2 regions of the Micromonospora sp. NPDC048842 genome follow, and region 1 is predicted to be linked to the other one. Evidence: riboswitches for the same ligand, from Rfam matches in the RefSeq annotation. Region 1 holds a riboswitch; the other holds the start of a gene.
The links. A riboswitch is a leader RNA that binds a small molecule or an ion and turns the genes downstream of it on or off. The one in region 1 is predicted to bind thiamine pyrophosphate.
Positions count from the first base shown of each region.

Region 2: another riboswitch for thiamine pyrophosphate. It lies ahead of thiE (thiamine phosphate synthase); the one in region 1 lies ahead of AB0C19_RS31235 (ECF transporter S component).

Region 1 is NZ_JBEZGK010000035.1:48,621-56,436, reverse strand. Features, by position in the region: gene AB0C19_RS31245 (AAC(3) family N-acetyltransferase) at 1-228, opposite strand, end outside; gene AB0C19_RS31240 (alpha/beta fold hydrolase) at 258-1,088, opposite strand; TPP riboswitch at 1,196-1,300, shown strand; gene AB0C19_RS31235 (ECF transporter S component) at 1,375-1,968, shown strand; gene AB0C19_RS31230 (ABC transporter ATP-binding protein) at 2,074-3,504, shown strand; gene AB0C19_RS31225 (energy-coupling factor transporter transmembrane component T) at 3,501-4,301, shown strand; gene AB0C19_RS31220 (hypothetical protein) at 4,415-4,558, shown strand; gene AB0C19_RS31215 (hypothetical protein) at 4,555-4,758, shown strand; gene AB0C19_RS31210 (hypothetical protein) at 4,893-5,069, shown strand; gene AB0C19_RS31205 (serine/threonine-protein kinase) at 5,078-6,898, opposite strand; gene AB0C19_RS31200 (cation:proton antiporter) at 7,017-7,816, opposite strand, start outside.
Region 2 is NZ_JBEZGK010000022.1:39,729-47,544, forward strand. Features, by position in the region: gene AB0C19_RS25770 (ThuA domain-containing protein) at 1-3,243, opposite strand, end outside; TPP riboswitch at 3,556-3,665, shown strand; gene thiE (thiamine phosphate synthase) at 3,660-4,286, shown strand; gene thiO (glycine oxidase ThiO) at 4,283-5,446, shown strand; gene thiS (sulfur carrier protein ThiS) at 5,437-5,637, shown strand; gene AB0C19_RS25790 (thiazole synthase) at 5,634-6,413, shown strand; gene AB0C19_RS25795 (thiamine phosphate synthase) at 6,410-7,150, shown strand; gene thiD (bifunctional hydroxymethylpyrimidine kinase/phosphomethylpyrimidine kinase) at 7,147-7,816, shown strand, end outside.

The DNA.
Region 1 (7,816 bases):
CTGCGCGGGGTCGCTGTTGTCGGGCGTGTGGGTGGGCACCACGATCGTGCCGTCCGGGCCGAGCGCGTCGCGCAGGGCGAGCACCACCGCGTGCGGTCCGCCGCTGACGAAGCCCAGCGGACGCAGTGATGCGTGCACCAGCAGCGTCGCGCCGGGGCGTACGCCCAGCACGCGCAGCTGCGCGGCGATCGAGCGACGGCTGCCCGGCCCGCTGGCCTCCGTCGTCACTGTGACTTTCCCTCGCGGACCCGCACGGCTCAGGCCGTCCCGCCGGCTCGCGCCAGGATCGCCTCGGCGAGCGGGGCCGGCGCCGCGTCCGGGATCCAGTGACTCACAGCGGGCAGCTGCACGAAGCGGTAGTCCCCGGTGACGTTCTGCGCGCACGACTCGGCGGCGGTCCGGCCGATTGCGACGTCCCTGTCACTCCAGACGTACGTGGTGGGCACCGCGACCGGGCCGACGCCGGCCAGGTCGGCGCCGGACATCGCCCGGTACCAGTTCAGCGCGGCCGTCAGCGCCCCCGGCTCACGCATCGGGTCGGCGTACCGGTTCACCCGGGACGTGTCGCCCACCCCGCCGAGCAGCTTGCGCAGCGCGGTGGCGTGCCACGCCAGCAGCACCTTCTCCGCCTTGTCGGGCTTGCGGAACAGCGCGATGTACGACGAGCGGGCCTTCTGTTGCGCGTCGGTGCTCAGAGCGTGCGCCATGGCCGCCGGATGCGGTACGGACACCGCGGTCAGCGTGTGAACCCGCTCGGGGTGCCCGGCGGCAACCGCCCAGGCGACGACCGCGCCCCAGTCGTGGCCGACCAGGTGCACGGCGTCCAGCCCGAGCGCGTCGAGCACCGCCACCACGTCGGTGACGAGTTCGGGGATCCGGTAGTCGGCCACCGCCGTCGGCCGGGCGCCGGGTGAGTAACCGCGCTGGTCCAGCGCGTACGTGCGCAGCCCACCCGCGTGCAGCGCCGGCACCACGTCGTCCCACTCGCCGCTGTGCTGAGGGAAACCGTGCAGCAGCAGGACGGGTACGCCGTCCGTCGGACCGCCGACGGTCACCTCGAACGTGAAGCCTCGCGCGTCAACCCGCATGATCGGAAGCGTACCCAGCCGGCGGTCGGCCGGTCGCTCCCGCAGGTCAGGCGGATGCCCTGCTGGGCCCGCGACCCCGGTCGGTGTTAGCGTCAGCGAGACAACTTCATATCCGACAGGGGAGCGCACAGCGCTGAGAGTGCGGGCACGCCCGCAGACCCTCGAACCTGATCTGGGTAATGCCAGCGCAGGGAGTTCGGTCGACCTCCAGCCGCGCCGCAGTCCGGTGCCACCGGACGCGGCGTGCGTCTTCTCCTGGTTCGCACTCACGAACTGGGAGCAACACATGAATTCCACCACCGACACACACCGCTGGCGCACCATCGACATCGTGGTCGCCTCGGTGATCGCTGTCGCGTTCGGCGTCATCTTCTGGGCCTGGGGCCTGGTCTGGAGCGCCACCGAGGGCGCGTTCGCCTTCTTCCCGCCGGCGCAGACGCTGCTCTACGGCGTCTGGCTGATGCCGGCGGTGATCGGTGGGCTGGTGATCCGCAAGCCCGGCGCCGCGCTCTACTGCGAGACCGTGGCCGCGGTCCTGTCCGCGCTGCTGGGCAGCCAGTGGGCCGGCACGGTCATCCCGCAGGGCATCGTGCAGGGCATCGGCGCCGAGCTGGCCTTCGCCGCCTTCCGGTACCGGTCGTTCCGGCTGCCGACCGCTGTGTTCGCGGGCGCGCTGACCGGCCTCAGCGCCGCGCTGTTCGACTTCTTCGTGTGGAACGTCGACTACGCGCTGACCGACTACCGCATCCCGTACGCGCTGCTCACCATCGTCAGCGCCACAGTGATCGCCGGCCTGGGCGGCTGGCTGCTGACGAACGCCCTGGCCAACACCGGAGTCCTGGACCGCTTCCCCGCAGGCCGAAACCGAGCCCTGATCTAACCCCCACCTGATTACGTTGATCAAGAGGTTTGCGTCAGCGGACGGCGATTTCCTGACGCAAACCTCTTGATCAACGGACGAGAGCGCGGACCGGAAGGGGGTTCGGTGGGCGGGGTACTGCTGCGGGGGTTCGGGTGGCGGCACGCTGGGCGGCGCGCCTGGGCCGTTCGCCGGGTTGACCTGCGGGTCGAGGCTGGGGAGCGGGTTTTGCTTCTCGGGCCCTCGGGGGCTGGGAAGAGCACCCTGCTCGCCGCGCTGGCCGGGCTGCTCCCCGAGGACTCCGGCGAGCAGGAGGGCACCGTCGAGATCGACGGGCTCGACCCACGCAAGGGGCGGGAACGGGTCGGCATCGTCTTCCAGGACCCGGAGACCCAACTGGTGATGGCGCGCTGCGGCGACGACGTCGCGTTCGGGCTGGAGAACCGGGGAGTGCCGGCCGACGAGATCTGGCCCCGGGTGGACGAGGCGCTGCACCGGGTCGGCTTCCCGTACTCCCGGGACCGCCACACCGCGGCGCTCTCCGGCGGCGAGCAGCAACGCCTCGCCCTGGCCGGCGCGCTGGCCCTGCGCCCCGCCCTGCTGCTGCTCGACGAGCCGACCGCCAACCTCGACCCGGCCGGGGCTGAGCTGGTCCGACACGCGGTGGCCGGCGCGCTCGACGCCGACACCACGCTGATCCTGGTCGAGCACCGGGTCGCCGAGGCACTGCCGCTCGTCGACCGGGTGGTCGTCCTGGAACCGGGCGGCGGCGTCCGCGCGGACGGCACACCAGAGGCGGTCTTCGCCACCCACGGCGCCGCCCTGGCCGCCGAGGGGGTCTGGGTGCCCGGTCACCCCATCGCGCCCCGGCCGGCCACCGCCGGCCCCGGGGAGCTGTTGCTCACCGCCGACCGGCTCGGCCTGCCGCCCCGGCTGGGCTCCACCGACCTGGCGGTACGCGCCGGTGAGGCACTCGCCGTACGCGGACCGAACGGTGCCGGCAAGTCCACCCTGGCGTTGCTGCTCGGCGGTCTGCTCCGGCCGGGCAGCGGGCGGGTCACCGCGTCCACCGAGTTGGCCGGCGCGGACCACCGCACTCCCCCACACCGGTGGCGGGCGCCCGCGCTGGCCCGACGGATCGGGTCGGTCTTCCAGGATCCGGAGCACCAGTTCGTCACCAGCACGGTCTTCGACGAGCTGGCGCTGGGCCCGCGCCGCACCGGTCAACCCGAGGCGGCCGTCAAGGAGACAGTGGCCGGGCTGCTGGACCGGCTGCGGTTGGCCCGGCTCGCCGCCGCCAACCCGTACACCCTCTCCGGTGGCGAGGCGCGGCGGCTGAGCGTGGCGACCGCCCTGGCCACCGCGCCACGCCTGCTGATCTGCGACGAACCCACCTTCGGCCAGGACCGGCGGACCTGGCGGGAGCTGGTCGACCTCTTCGCCGACCTGCGCGACGCCGGGCACGGCGTGGTCACTGTCACCCACGACGCGGACTTCGTCGCCGCGCTCGCCGACCGCACCGTCACCCTGCACCGGGCCCCGGACGACCACCGATGATCAGCATCGAGCCGGTCGCCGCGCCGGACGCGCCGTTGGCCCGCCGCAACCCGGTGGCGAAGGTCGCCGCCGCACTGGTCTTCTCGTTCACACTGCTGGCGACCCTGGACCCGGTGGCCCCGGGGATCGCCATCGCTCTCGAACTGGCCGTCCTGCCGCTGTTCGGCATCCGCTACCGGGTGCTGGCCCGCCGGGCCTGGCCACTGCTGCTCAGTGCCGCCGGCATCCTGGTCACCCTGGTGCTGTTCGCCGCCGACCGGTCCGGTCGGGTCCTGCTGGACGCGGGACCGGTGTTGGTGAGCACCGGCGTCCTGCTCACCGCGCTCGGCTTGGTGCTGCGGGTGTTCGCGGTGGCCCTGCCCGGTGTGATCGTCTTCGCGACCACCGACCCCACCGACCTGGCCGACGCGTTGATCCAGAACGCGAAGGCGCCGGCCCGCTTCGCGATCGGGGCGCTGGCCGCGTTCCGGCTGGTGCCGCTGCTCGGCCAGGAGTGGCAGATGATCACCATGGCCCGACGCGCGCGGGGCGTCGACGCGGGACGCAACCCGGTGGCGAAGCTGCGGCTGTTCGCCTCCACCGCGTTCGCCCTGCTGGTCGGGGCGATCCGTCGAGGCACCCGGCTGGCCGTGGCGATGGACGCGCGGGGCTTCGACGCCGGCACACCCCGTACCGTCGCCCGGCGGCAGCGCTTCACGGCGGCCGACGGGCTGCTGGTCGCCGGTGCAGCGGCGCTGGCCGGGGCGGCGCTGACGGTCAGCGTGCTGCTCGGCACGTTCCGCCCGCTGCTCGGCTGAGGGCGGCTACGCAGTCACCTGTTCGCGTTCCTGCCGTGACCGGGACACCCGACGTTCCGCTGGCCGCAGCAGATTGACCCGGACGCCTCCCGCGAACGCGACTGGAGCAGCACATGGGACACGGACCGGCTCCCCGCGATGACCACGACCAGACGGCCGCCACCGACGGACTCCCGGCGCTGGACCGCTCCGCCCCGGTCGCCGAGCACTGCCGCGCGTACGGGTCGGGCTGCTACGCCTGGGCGCTGAACCGGTGATCGTCGGACTGAGCCTGGGCCACCGGACAGTACGGGAGGCCGAGCACTGGCTGGCCGAGCACGTACCCCCGCTCGACCTGCCCGACCTGGTGGCCTGCACCCACCTGTCCTGGGCACCGCATCCACACGTGGCCCTGAGCCTGGGCAGCACCTGTCCGACGACCGGCTGGCCGGGCTGCCGGCGAGCCCCGCCGAGCTGAGACAGGCCGCCGACCATGCGGCCATGGAGCACGCCACCCGCCGTTCGGGTCGGGCGGTGCGCTAACCCGGGGTCGACCGTCTGGTCGGGACGCTGACCGTCGCCGAGCTGCTCGACGCCAGCGCCATCCAGCGGGTGATCGTGTTGGGCGCGCCGCCGGCCGGACGGGAGACCGTGGTGCAGACCCGGGACTTCGTCCGGCCGCAGTGGCAGGCCGGCGAGCTGATCCTGATGGCCACGCCGTACCGGGCCGCCGGCGTCGCCCCGTGCGAGGTGCCGGACCCGCTGCCCTGCTGCGCCGGGCAGCACTGACCGGACGTTCAGTCGAGCTGCCGGATCTCGACGTCGCGGAAGGCCACCTCGTACGGCGGCTCTGCGGGCTCGTCCCGGCCCGGGTCGCGGAAGATGCCGAGCACCACCCGGCCCGGCACCGGGGCGCCGTCCCGGGCCGCGCCGATCTCCACACCTTCCCGGAGGAACCGCAGCTGCCCGCCCCTGGCGACGATGCCCACCTGGATCGTCCGGCCCAGTGCCAGCTGCCCAGCCGGGTAGGGGAAGGTGCCCGCCGGGGTGACCGCGTTCGGGCTGTCCACTCCGTGCGCCACGAGGTGATATCCGTCCGGGCAGACCCGCAGCGCGTGCCCACCCGTCAGGTCGGTGAAGCGGAACCAGATGCCGGCGCAACTGCCGGGCCGCCGCAACGCCACGTCCACCTCGACCTGAAAGTCGGCGAAGGACTGCTGCGGCCCCAGGCAGCGGTACGGACCCTCGGACCGTTTCGTCACCACGTACGCCCCGTCGAACGCGCAGCTGACCCGGTTCTTCTCGTCGGTGCGGGTCCGCCAGTAGTTGGTGACGGTGAGCGGATCCCGGATCACCACCGACGGCAGTGCCGGCGTCGCGCCGGACGGCCCGACGGACGGCCCGACGGACGGCCCGACGGACGGCGTCGGGGCGAGGCCGAGCGGCTCGCCCGGGCCTCCCCGCAGCACCCCGGTCAGCACGCCGACGCCGGCCAGTGCGGCGACCAGCGCCAGGGCGGAGAGCACCGTGGCGGCGACGAACGGCCACCGCCGGGGAGTCGGCGCGGGCGGGCTCATCGCGGGCGCGGAGGTCGCGGGCGGGGGCGCGGAGGCGGGTAGGGCGTCCGCCGGCCTCGCGACGGAGGTCGGCCTCGGCGTCGGGGTGGCGGACGAGACACCCCACCGGGTGGTGGCGTCGTCGTCCGCAGGCGGCGTGGCAGGGGCACCGGACGCGACCACGGACCCGTGGGTGGTGTGCCGCCGACCGGCGAGCTCGGTTTCGAGGAGGGGACGCTGGTCGGTCGCCGCCTGCGCCTGCTCGACGGCGGCGAGCAGCGCGGACCGGTCGGCCGTCACTTCGGCGGAGCCGGTCTCCGGCCGCGGAGCGACCGTCAGCAACCGGTCCAGCAATTCCCGCGCACCGGGCCGGCCCGCCGGATCCTTCGCCAGCGCCTGCTCCACCAGTGTGCGCAACGGGCCGGTCAACCCGTCCAGGCCCGGCTCCTGGGTGAGGATACGCACCGCGGTGGCCTGCGGCGTGTCCGCTGCGAACGGGGTCCGACCCGTACCGGCGAACGCGACGACCGCGCCCCAGGCGAACACGTCGGCCGCGGCGGTCAGCGTCCCACTGCCGGCCGGCTCGAACCGCTCCGGCGCCATGTACGCGACCGTCCCGACCACCTGGTCGGTCCGGGTGACGGCGCTGCCCTCAACCGCCCGGGCGATGCCAAAGTCGATCACCTTCGGGCTGCCCGGCGGCAGCAGCACATTGCTCGGCTTGAGGTCGCGGTGGATCACGCCGGCACCATGGATGGCGGTCAGCGCCGTCGCCACGCCGATCGCCAGGCCGTGCAGGTTGCCAGCGGTCAGCGGCCCCCGCTCCGCCACGACGGCAGCCAGGCTCGGTCCGTCGACGTATTCGACGACGAGGTAGGGCGGCTCATGATCGGGGTCCGCGTCGAGCACCTCGGCCGTGCAGAAGGGAGGAACCTGCCGGGCCCGCTTCACCTCGCCCCGGAAGCGCCGCCGGAACTCGGCGTCGTCGGAGCGGTCGGTGCGGATCACCTTGACCGCCACCCGTCGGCCACCCGGCTGCTCCGCCAGAAAGACGGTGCCCATCCCACCTTCGCCGAGCCGGCCGAGAAGCCGGCACGTCCCGAGGTGCCGGGGATCGCCAGGGCGCAGCGGCTGGAGGTCTTCGGTGGTATCGCCCGTCATCCCGTCCCACTTCCGTGCCTCACGCCCGGTCCGCGCCGGGAGCCGGCACAGTATCGCACCCGTCCCGCTCATCCCGGGACCGCGGCGGAACCAACCACTGCCCAGCGGCGGCGTCCACCGACCTTCCACCCTGGACGGTGAGGTGCGCCCCGTCGGAGGCGGCGTCGCGGCCGGCAATCCGTAGGACCCCCGTCGGCGCCTCCCCGCCAGTGTCCACGGTCACCCCCTGCCGGACCAGCGCGCGAACAGCCGCGTTGGCCCGCCGGGCCCCGCCGCCGGAACCGACCGGCTCCACCATCAGCGGCACCCCCGCGCCCGCCGCGAGCTGGGCGGCCACCCGCAGCGCAGCCGGCCCGTCGGCGCCGTCCGCGGCGACCGCCACGGCGGGCCAGGGGCGGGCCGGCAACCGGTGCGCCGTGACCCACACCGCGTCGGGCACATCCACGTCGGCGGGCTGGGTGGACAGCACCACGGCCGGCTGCGCCGTCGCCACCTCGCCCGCCAGCTCACCTCGGGGGTCGGTCGCATACCGCACCAGCACCGGCGCGCCGAGACCCGCGCTGCGGACCGACTCGGCCAACCGGGCCAGCTCCCCCATCGCGGCGGTCATCCCCGCCAGCTCCGTGTGCAGGCCCGCACCGACCTCCACGGCGGCTACCGGGTACGGCAGCAGGCGGTTCAGCACCACCTCGGCGGGTCTTCGGGATCCGGCCAGGTCGACCGCGAGCGCGGTCAGTTCGGCCGCCCGCTCACCCTCCGGCACGACCACCAGCACCCGGTGGGTGTCGGGCCCACCGAGCGCGGCCCGCTGTGCCTGGG
Region 2 (7,816 bases), on a different contig from region 1:
GACCGGTGCGGTGCCGGTGGCCGGGGTGGCAGTGGCGCTGACCACCGGCGGCCCGTTCTCGGTGACACCGCGGCCGACGAAGTCCATCCAGTTGACGTTGAACAGCGAACCCGTTCCGCCGTTCGGATCGCGGGCCAGGAAGTACAGCGAGCCGCTCGCCGCGCCGGTGACCGGTGCGCTCACGTCCGTGTACGTCTGCCACGCGCCGGTCGACGGTACGACGGCCGTGGCGACCACCGGTCCGTCGACGGCACCCGCGCGCACCTCGATCCGACCGCCAGCGGCGGCGGAGGCGGCCCGGAACCGAATCTCGGTGATGTTGGTCAGGTCCGCCGGAGCGACCGACCACCAGTCGCCGTCCTCGATGAACGCGATGCTCTGGCCGCCACCGGCGGTGTCGGCGCCGGCCTCCCGCTGCACGCCGGGGTCTCCACCGCCGGTGCTCACCGGGGCACGCCCGGTGGCGGTGAAGAACTCGGCCTGCTTCTGCTTCGGCTGGAGGACCTCGATCTGCCGACCGGTCAGGGCACCGGCGCCGCCGGCACCACCCTCGTCGGTGTAGGTCGCCTCGAAGACAGCGAAGACGTTCGCCTCGGCGCCGTGCCCGGAGGCGAGCGACGTCTGGACGGTGCCGGTGCAGCCGGTGTGCTGCTCCAGCGGGTGGGCGTGCTCGTCGTGACCGAGCAGCACCTGAAGCCCCACCCGGTCACAGTCGATCTGCCCGTCCTCGGGGTCGGTCACCTTGATCGAGTAGCGGACCTGGTCGCCCCAGTTGAAGAAGCCGCCGTCCGGTGGGAACTCGATGGAGACCGTCGGGGCGGTGTTGCCCACGGTGACCGGCACATTGGCCACCGCGGTCCGGCCCTTGGGGTTGGTGACGGTGAGCTGGGCGGTGTAGTTGCCCGCCGTGGCGTACGTGTGGGTCGGGTTGGCCTCGGTCGAGGTCTGCCCGTCGCCGAACGTCCAGGCGTAGGTGAGCGTGCCACCGTCCGGGTCCCGGGAACCGGCGCTGGAGAAGGTCACAGTCAACGGCGCCGGACCCGAGGTCGGGTTGGCGGACGCCGCAGCGATCGGGGCGCGGTCACCGGCTGTGTAGTCGATCCGGTAGACGCCCGAGTTGTCGTTGTTGCCGCCGAAGCCGCTGCCCCACTCGATCAGGTACAGCGCCCCGTCCGGGCCGAACTCGAAGTCCATCGGCCGGACCATGCTCATGCCGGTGAGCAGCTGGTTGATGTCCACCAACGACTTGCCGTCGGGGGTCACCTGCATTGTGTACATCTTGTTCTGGTTCCACTCGCCGAGCAGAGCCTTGCCGTCGTAGTACGCCGGCCACTTGCGGTTCGAGTTCAGGTCGGCGTCGTAGCGGTAGACCGGGCCGCCCATCGGGGCGCCGCCGCCACCGATCTCCGGGTAACGCGCGTCACCGGCGTACCCGTAGTCGACTGTCGCCGGAACCACCGGCGGGAGATTGGTCAGGCCAGTGTTGTTCGGCGAGTTGTTCACCGGAGCGGCGCAGTCGAACTTCGGACCGCTCGGGCCGGACGGGAACGTGTAGTCGTTGTACGCCTCGTTCGTGCCCGTGCAGTACGGCCAGCCGTAGTTGCCCGGGGTGACGATGTTCCACTCGACCAGACCGCGGGGGCCCCGGTTCGGGTTGTCCGCGTTGGCGTCCGGTCCGTAGTCCGCGACGTACAGCGTGTTGGTCTTCGGGTCGGTGCCGATCCGGAACGGGTTGCGGAAGCCCATCGCGTAGATCTCGGGACGGGTCTTCTCGGTGCCCGCCGCGAAGAGGTTGCCCGACGGCACGGTGTACGTCCCGTCGTCCTCCGGGTGGATCCGGATCACCTTGCCGCGCAGGTCGTTCGTGTTGGCGGAGCTGCGCTGCGCGTCGTAGTCCTGGCGGCCCGACCGCTCGTCGAGCGGCGAGTACGAGTTCGACTCGAACGGGTTGGTGTTGTCGCCGGTGGCCAGGTACAGGTTGCCGTCGCCGTCGAAGGTCATGCTGCCGCCGGCGTGGCAGCAGGTGTTGCGTTGGGTGTCGACCCGTAGCACCTGCTTCTCGCTGGCCAGGTCGATGGTGTCGCCGGAAACCGTGAACCGGGACAGCAGGTTGCGGGTGACCCCGTCGTTCGGGGCGTAGTACAGGTACACCCAGTTGTTTGTGGCGAAGTCCGGGTCGAGTCGGATGCCGATGAGGCCGTCCTCGTTACCGGTGAAGACGTCCAGGTCGACGGCGGTGACGGTGTTGCCGGTGTCCGGCTTCACGATCTGCACGCGACCGTCGCGCTCGATGTAGAAGACCCGCCCGTCGGGGGCGACGTCCAGCTCCATCGGGTTGCTGGTGTTGCTGTCCAGCGTGACCTTCTCGAAGTTCGAGGTCTTCGAGGCGCCGCAGTCGGCGTTCTCGACGCCGGCCGCGGTGCGGATGCCGCCGAGCAGGTGGGAGAGGAACTCGGGCTCGGCGTACGACTCCCGGGTGTGCCCCAGGCCCGTGTACCAGGATCGGCCACCGTCGTAGTCCTGACACCAGGCGACCGGGTGGTCCGCACCCATCGCGCCGGCACCGGGGGTGTAGCTCTTCTCGTCCAGGCTGGCCAGCACGTGTACGTCCGGCCGGGGGTTGGTCTGGTAGTTGTACCACTCGTCGAACCGGGACCACCGGTCCGGCAGACCGGCAGTGGACGGGTGGGCGTGGTCCTCCACCTTGACGGTGGCCTGCTGGTTCTGCGGGTGGTTGGCGAAGTACGCGCCGACCAGGTCGCCGTACCAGGCCCAGCTGTACTCGGTGTCCGACGCGGCGTGGATGCCAACGTAACCGCCGCCGGCCTTCACGTAGCGCTCGAAGGCGGCCTGCTGGTCGGCGTTGAGCACGTCACCGGTGGTGGAGAGCCAGATCACCGCCTTGTACTTGGCCAGGTTGGCGTCGTTGAATGCGGCGCCGTCCTCGGAGTTGTCAACCGTGAATCCGTTGTCGACGCCGAGCTGCTGGATGGCGGCGACGCCGGTGGGGATGGAGTCGTGCCGGAAGCCGGCGGTCTTGGAGAAGACGAGGACGGAGAAGGGATCGGCCGCTGCCTTTGGCGCCTTCGGCGCCACCTGGCTGACCGGGGCTGCGGCTTTCGCATCCCGTGGGGGAACCTGGGCGGCCGCCTGCGCGGGCGCGCCGAACAGGGTGGTCGAGGCCATGGCCAGGGAGATCAGGGTTGCGGTGATGGGTACGCGGGCACGACGAGAACGGGACACGCCGCCTCCTGTGTCGTAGTGACAGAGCTCGCGGGAGTCGGCTCGCCGAAGGCCGTCCCTGATGGAGCCGGTGGTCACACCCTGCCAGGGTGCCCCCACCGACATTTTGTCGAATCGCTGAACAAATTAATTCGGCTGGCTCGATGTCGGGCAAGATGCGGACGGGTAACGGTTCTGCAACGGGGGGCGACATTCCGAACAGGACCGTATGAAGTGCCCCATTGGATCTCGCTCGTTTTGACGCGGCCCGCCGGCCGGCCACCGCCGACCCCGCGCCTTGGCAGGCCGGCGGATCTGTCGTACGGTGACACGCAAGTAACCCACGGGAGCCCGGTGTACCGGGCTGAGAGGGGGGCTGACAGCCCCCGACCGTTGAACCTGATCCGGGTAATGCCGGCGCAGGGAGGAGCGTTGCCGTGCCGTCCCTGGGGCGTTTGCATCTCATCACCGACACCCGAGAAGGTCGCGACCCACTCGCCGTGGTTCGCGCCGCCCTCACGGTGGCCCACGCCGACCTCGTGGTGCAGGTCCGGGTCGAGGATTCCGCCACCGACCGCGAGGCGTACGACCTGACCCGGCGGGTGTTGGCGCTCTGCGCGTCGTACGGCGCGACCTGCCTGGTCAACGACCGGTTGCACGTGGCGCTGGCGGTTGGCGCCGCCGGAGGCCACGTCGGCGCCGACGACCTGCCGGTCGCCGCCGCCCGCCGGGTGCTCGGCCCCACCGGTGTGCTGGGCGCCACCGCCCGCGCGCCGGGCCCGGCGCGCGAGGCCGTCGCTTCGGGCGCGAGTTACCTGGGCGTCGGGCCGTGTCACACCACCAGCACCAAGACCGGCCTGCCGGATCCCATCGGGCCCGCCGGGGTACGCGCCGTCGTCGACGCCGTCGACGTGCCCGTCATCGCGATCGGCGGAGTGACCGCCGCCCGGGTGGCGGCGCTGCGGGCCGCCGGGGCGTACGGGGTGGCGGTGGTCGGTGCCGTCTCCGCCGCCGCCGACCCGGCACTGGCAACCGCCGAGCTGATCGAGGCCCTGACGTGCTGACCGGCCGGTCCCCGTCACCGCCGTCGAGCGACCGGGTCCGGCCGGACGTGGCGGTGGTGGGGGCGGGGCCGATCGGGCTGGCGATCGCCTGGCGCTGCGCCGCGCGGGGGCTGCGCGTGGTGGTGCACGATCCGGCGCCCGGCTCGGGGGCGTCGGCGGTGGCCGCCGGCATGCTCTCCCCGGTCGCCGAGGCGTACTTCGGCGAGCGGCAGCTGACCGGGTTGCTGCTGGCGTCCGCCGCCCGCTGGCCGGCGTTCGCCGCCGAGTTGACCGAGACGACCGGAGTCGAGATCGGCTACCGGACCGAGGGCACCCTGATGGTCGGGCTCACCGGCGACGACCTGGCCGAGGCGCGCCGGCTGTGGGCGTACCAGCAGGGGTTGGGTCTGCCCGTGACGCCGCTGCGCCCCAGCGAGCTGCGCGACAGCGAACCGGCGCTCGCCCCACGGGTGCGCGGAGGCGCGCTCGCGCCCACCGACCACCAGGTCGACCCCCGGCTGCTGGTGCCGGCGCTGCGCACGGCCGCGCAGCGGGCCGGCGCGGTGCTCGTGCCGCAGCCGGTCCGGTCGCTGTCCGATGTGGACGCCTTGGTCACCGTGGTAGCCGCCGGCTGCGGGGCGGCCGCGCTCACCGGCCTGCCCGTGCGGCCGGTCAAGGGTCAGATCCTCCGGCTCCGCGCGCCCGACGGCGTCGCGCCGGGCTTCCGGCACGTGATCCGGGGGTACGCCGACGGCGAGCACGTCTACCTGGTGCCCCGCGCCGACGGTGAGGTAGTGCTCGGCGCCACTGTCGAGGAGCGCTCGGACGCCACTGTCACCGCCGGTGCCGTGCAACGGCTGCTGCGCGCCGGAGTCGACCTGCTGCCCGAGCTGGCCGAGTACGACCTGGTCGAGGCGGTCGCCGGGCTGCGTCCGGGCACCCCGGACAACGCGCCGATCATCGGGCCGCTGCCGGACCGACCGGACGTCCTGGCCGCCACCGGGCACCACCGGCACGGCATCGTGCTCACCCCGATCACCGCCGACCTGATCGCCGACCTGGTGCTCGGCGGCGTACCCGACCCGCTGCTCGCGCCCTTCCGTGCCGACCGCTTCGGCGGAGCCGCGTTGGCCACGTCGGGCGGAACTGAACAGACGATGGAGGGGGACCTGTGGAGTTGACCGTGAACGGGGCCGGGCGAAGCGTCGCCGCCGGCGCGTCAGTGGCGGACCTGGTCCGCGACGTCGTGGCGCACCCACGCGGGGTGGCGGTCGCTGTCAACGGCGAGGTGGTCCCCCGGACCGGCTGGCCAGACCGAGCGCTGCGCGACGGTGACCGGGTCGAGGTTCTCACCGCGGCGCAGGGCGGGTGAGCGGCGTGGCGTTCGAACTGGGTGGCGAGACCTTCACCTCACGGCTGATCCTCGGCACCGGTGGCGCCGCGAACCTGCACGTCCTGGAGCAGGCGATCCGGGCGTCCGGCACCGAGCTGGTCACACTGGCGCTGCGCCGGGTGGGCACGGCACCGGGCTCCACCGGTGGGCTGCTGGAACTGCTGGACCGATGCGGCGTACGCCTGCTGCCGAACACCGCCGGCTGCCACACCGCCACCGAGGCGGTGAAGGTGGCCCGATTGGCCCGGGACGCGTTCGACACCGACTGGGTCAAGCTGGAGGTGATCGGCGACGAGCGGACGCTGCTGCCCGACGGGGTGGAGTTGCTCCGCGCCGCCGAGGAGTTGGTCGCCGACGGCTTCACAGTGCTGCCGTACACCAGCGACGACCCGGTGCTCGCCCGCCGTCTCGCCGACGTGGGCTGCGCCGCGGTGATGCCGGCCGGCTCCCCGATCGGCTCGGGCCTCGGCATCGGCAACCCGCACCACATTCGACTCATCAGGCAGGGTGTGGACGTGCCGGTGATCCTCGACGCCGGCATCGGCACCGCGTCCGACGCGGCGCTGGCCATGGAGCTGGGCTGCGACGGGGTGCTGCTGGCGAGCGCTGTCACCCGGGCGGCCGACCCGGTGGCGATGGCCACCGCGATGCGGTACGCGGTCGAGGCCGGGCGCCTGGCGGCCGGCGCCGGTCGGATCGAGCGCCGTTTCCACGCGCTCGCCTCCACCCCCGACGAGGGAAGACCGGAGCTGTGACCCCGCCGTCCGGGGTTGTCGTGCTGACCGATCGGCGCGTCGCGCGGAGTGGGCTCGACCAGGTAGTGGCGGGCGCCGTGGCCGGGGGAGTGCGCTGGGTGGTGCTGCGGGAGAAGGACCTGCCGCGCGCCGAACGCGCCGCCCTCGCCGCCGGCCTGCGCGCGATCCTCGCCGACGTCGGCGGAATCCTCATCGTGGCCGGCCCCGACCCGCTCGGCGGCGACGCTGTGCACCTGCCCGCAGCCGGCCCGTACCCACCGCCAACCCACGGTCTGGTCGGCCGCTCCTGCCATCACCAACCCGAGCTGGACCGCCTGACCGCCGAGCACTACGCCACCATCTCCCCGGTCTGGCCCACAAAGACAAAACCGGGTTACGGCCCACCCCTGGCGCCGGACGGCCTGCGAAAGCTTGTCGAGACCAGCCCGGTACCCCTGCTGGCCCTCGGCGGAGTGGAAACCCCAGAACAGGTAACCGCCTGCGTCAAGGCAGGAGCCGTCGGGGTTGCGGTGCTCGGCGCGATCATGCGAGCCAAAGACCCCACCGAAACAGCCGCGAGTTTGACCAGAGCCTTCAAAGAGGCGGTCACCCCTGTGCTGACCCAAACCCGGCGCGGGGTCACCCAGGTCTCCACGTCAGGGCTGCGGCCGACCGTGCCCACGCAGGGATCAAGCCTGACCGCCCGGAGTGGGCACGGTCGGCCGCAGCCCCCAACCGCGACCAGGGAAAAACAATGACCCCGAGCACCATCCTCACCATCGCCGGCTCGGACTCCGGCGGCGGCGCAGGCATCCAGGCCGACCTCAAGGTCTTCGCCGCGCTGGGCGCGTACGGCACCAGCGTCCTCACGGCGGTCACCGCGCAGAACACCAGGGGTGTCGACGCGGTGTTGCCGCTGCCCCCGCGCACTGTCACCGAGCAGTTGGACAGCGTGCTCACCGATTTCACCGTCTGCGCCGTGAAAACGGGGATGCTCGGCACCCCGGCGATCGCGGACGTGGTGGCCGAGGCCGCCCGGGACGGTCGGCTGCCTCAACTCGTCGTCGACCCGGTGCTGGTCGCCACGAGTGGTCACCGGCTCGGCGTGGTGGGCGCTGTGGAGCGGCTGCTGCCGTACGCCACTGTGGCGACCCCGAACTGCGCGGAGGCCGCGGCGATCACCGGACGCCCGGTCGACGACGTGGCCGCGATGGTCGTGGCGGCCGAGGCCCTGGTGGCCGGCGGCCCGGAGTACGTGGTGGTCACTGGCGGTGACCTGGACGGGGGCGAAGCGGTCGACGTGCTGCACGGCGGCGGCGTCACCACACTGCTGCGCGCGCCGCGAGTGACCACCCGGCACACCCACGGCACCGGGTGCTCGTTCTCGGCGGCGATCGCGGTGCGGCTCGGTCTGGGCGATCCGG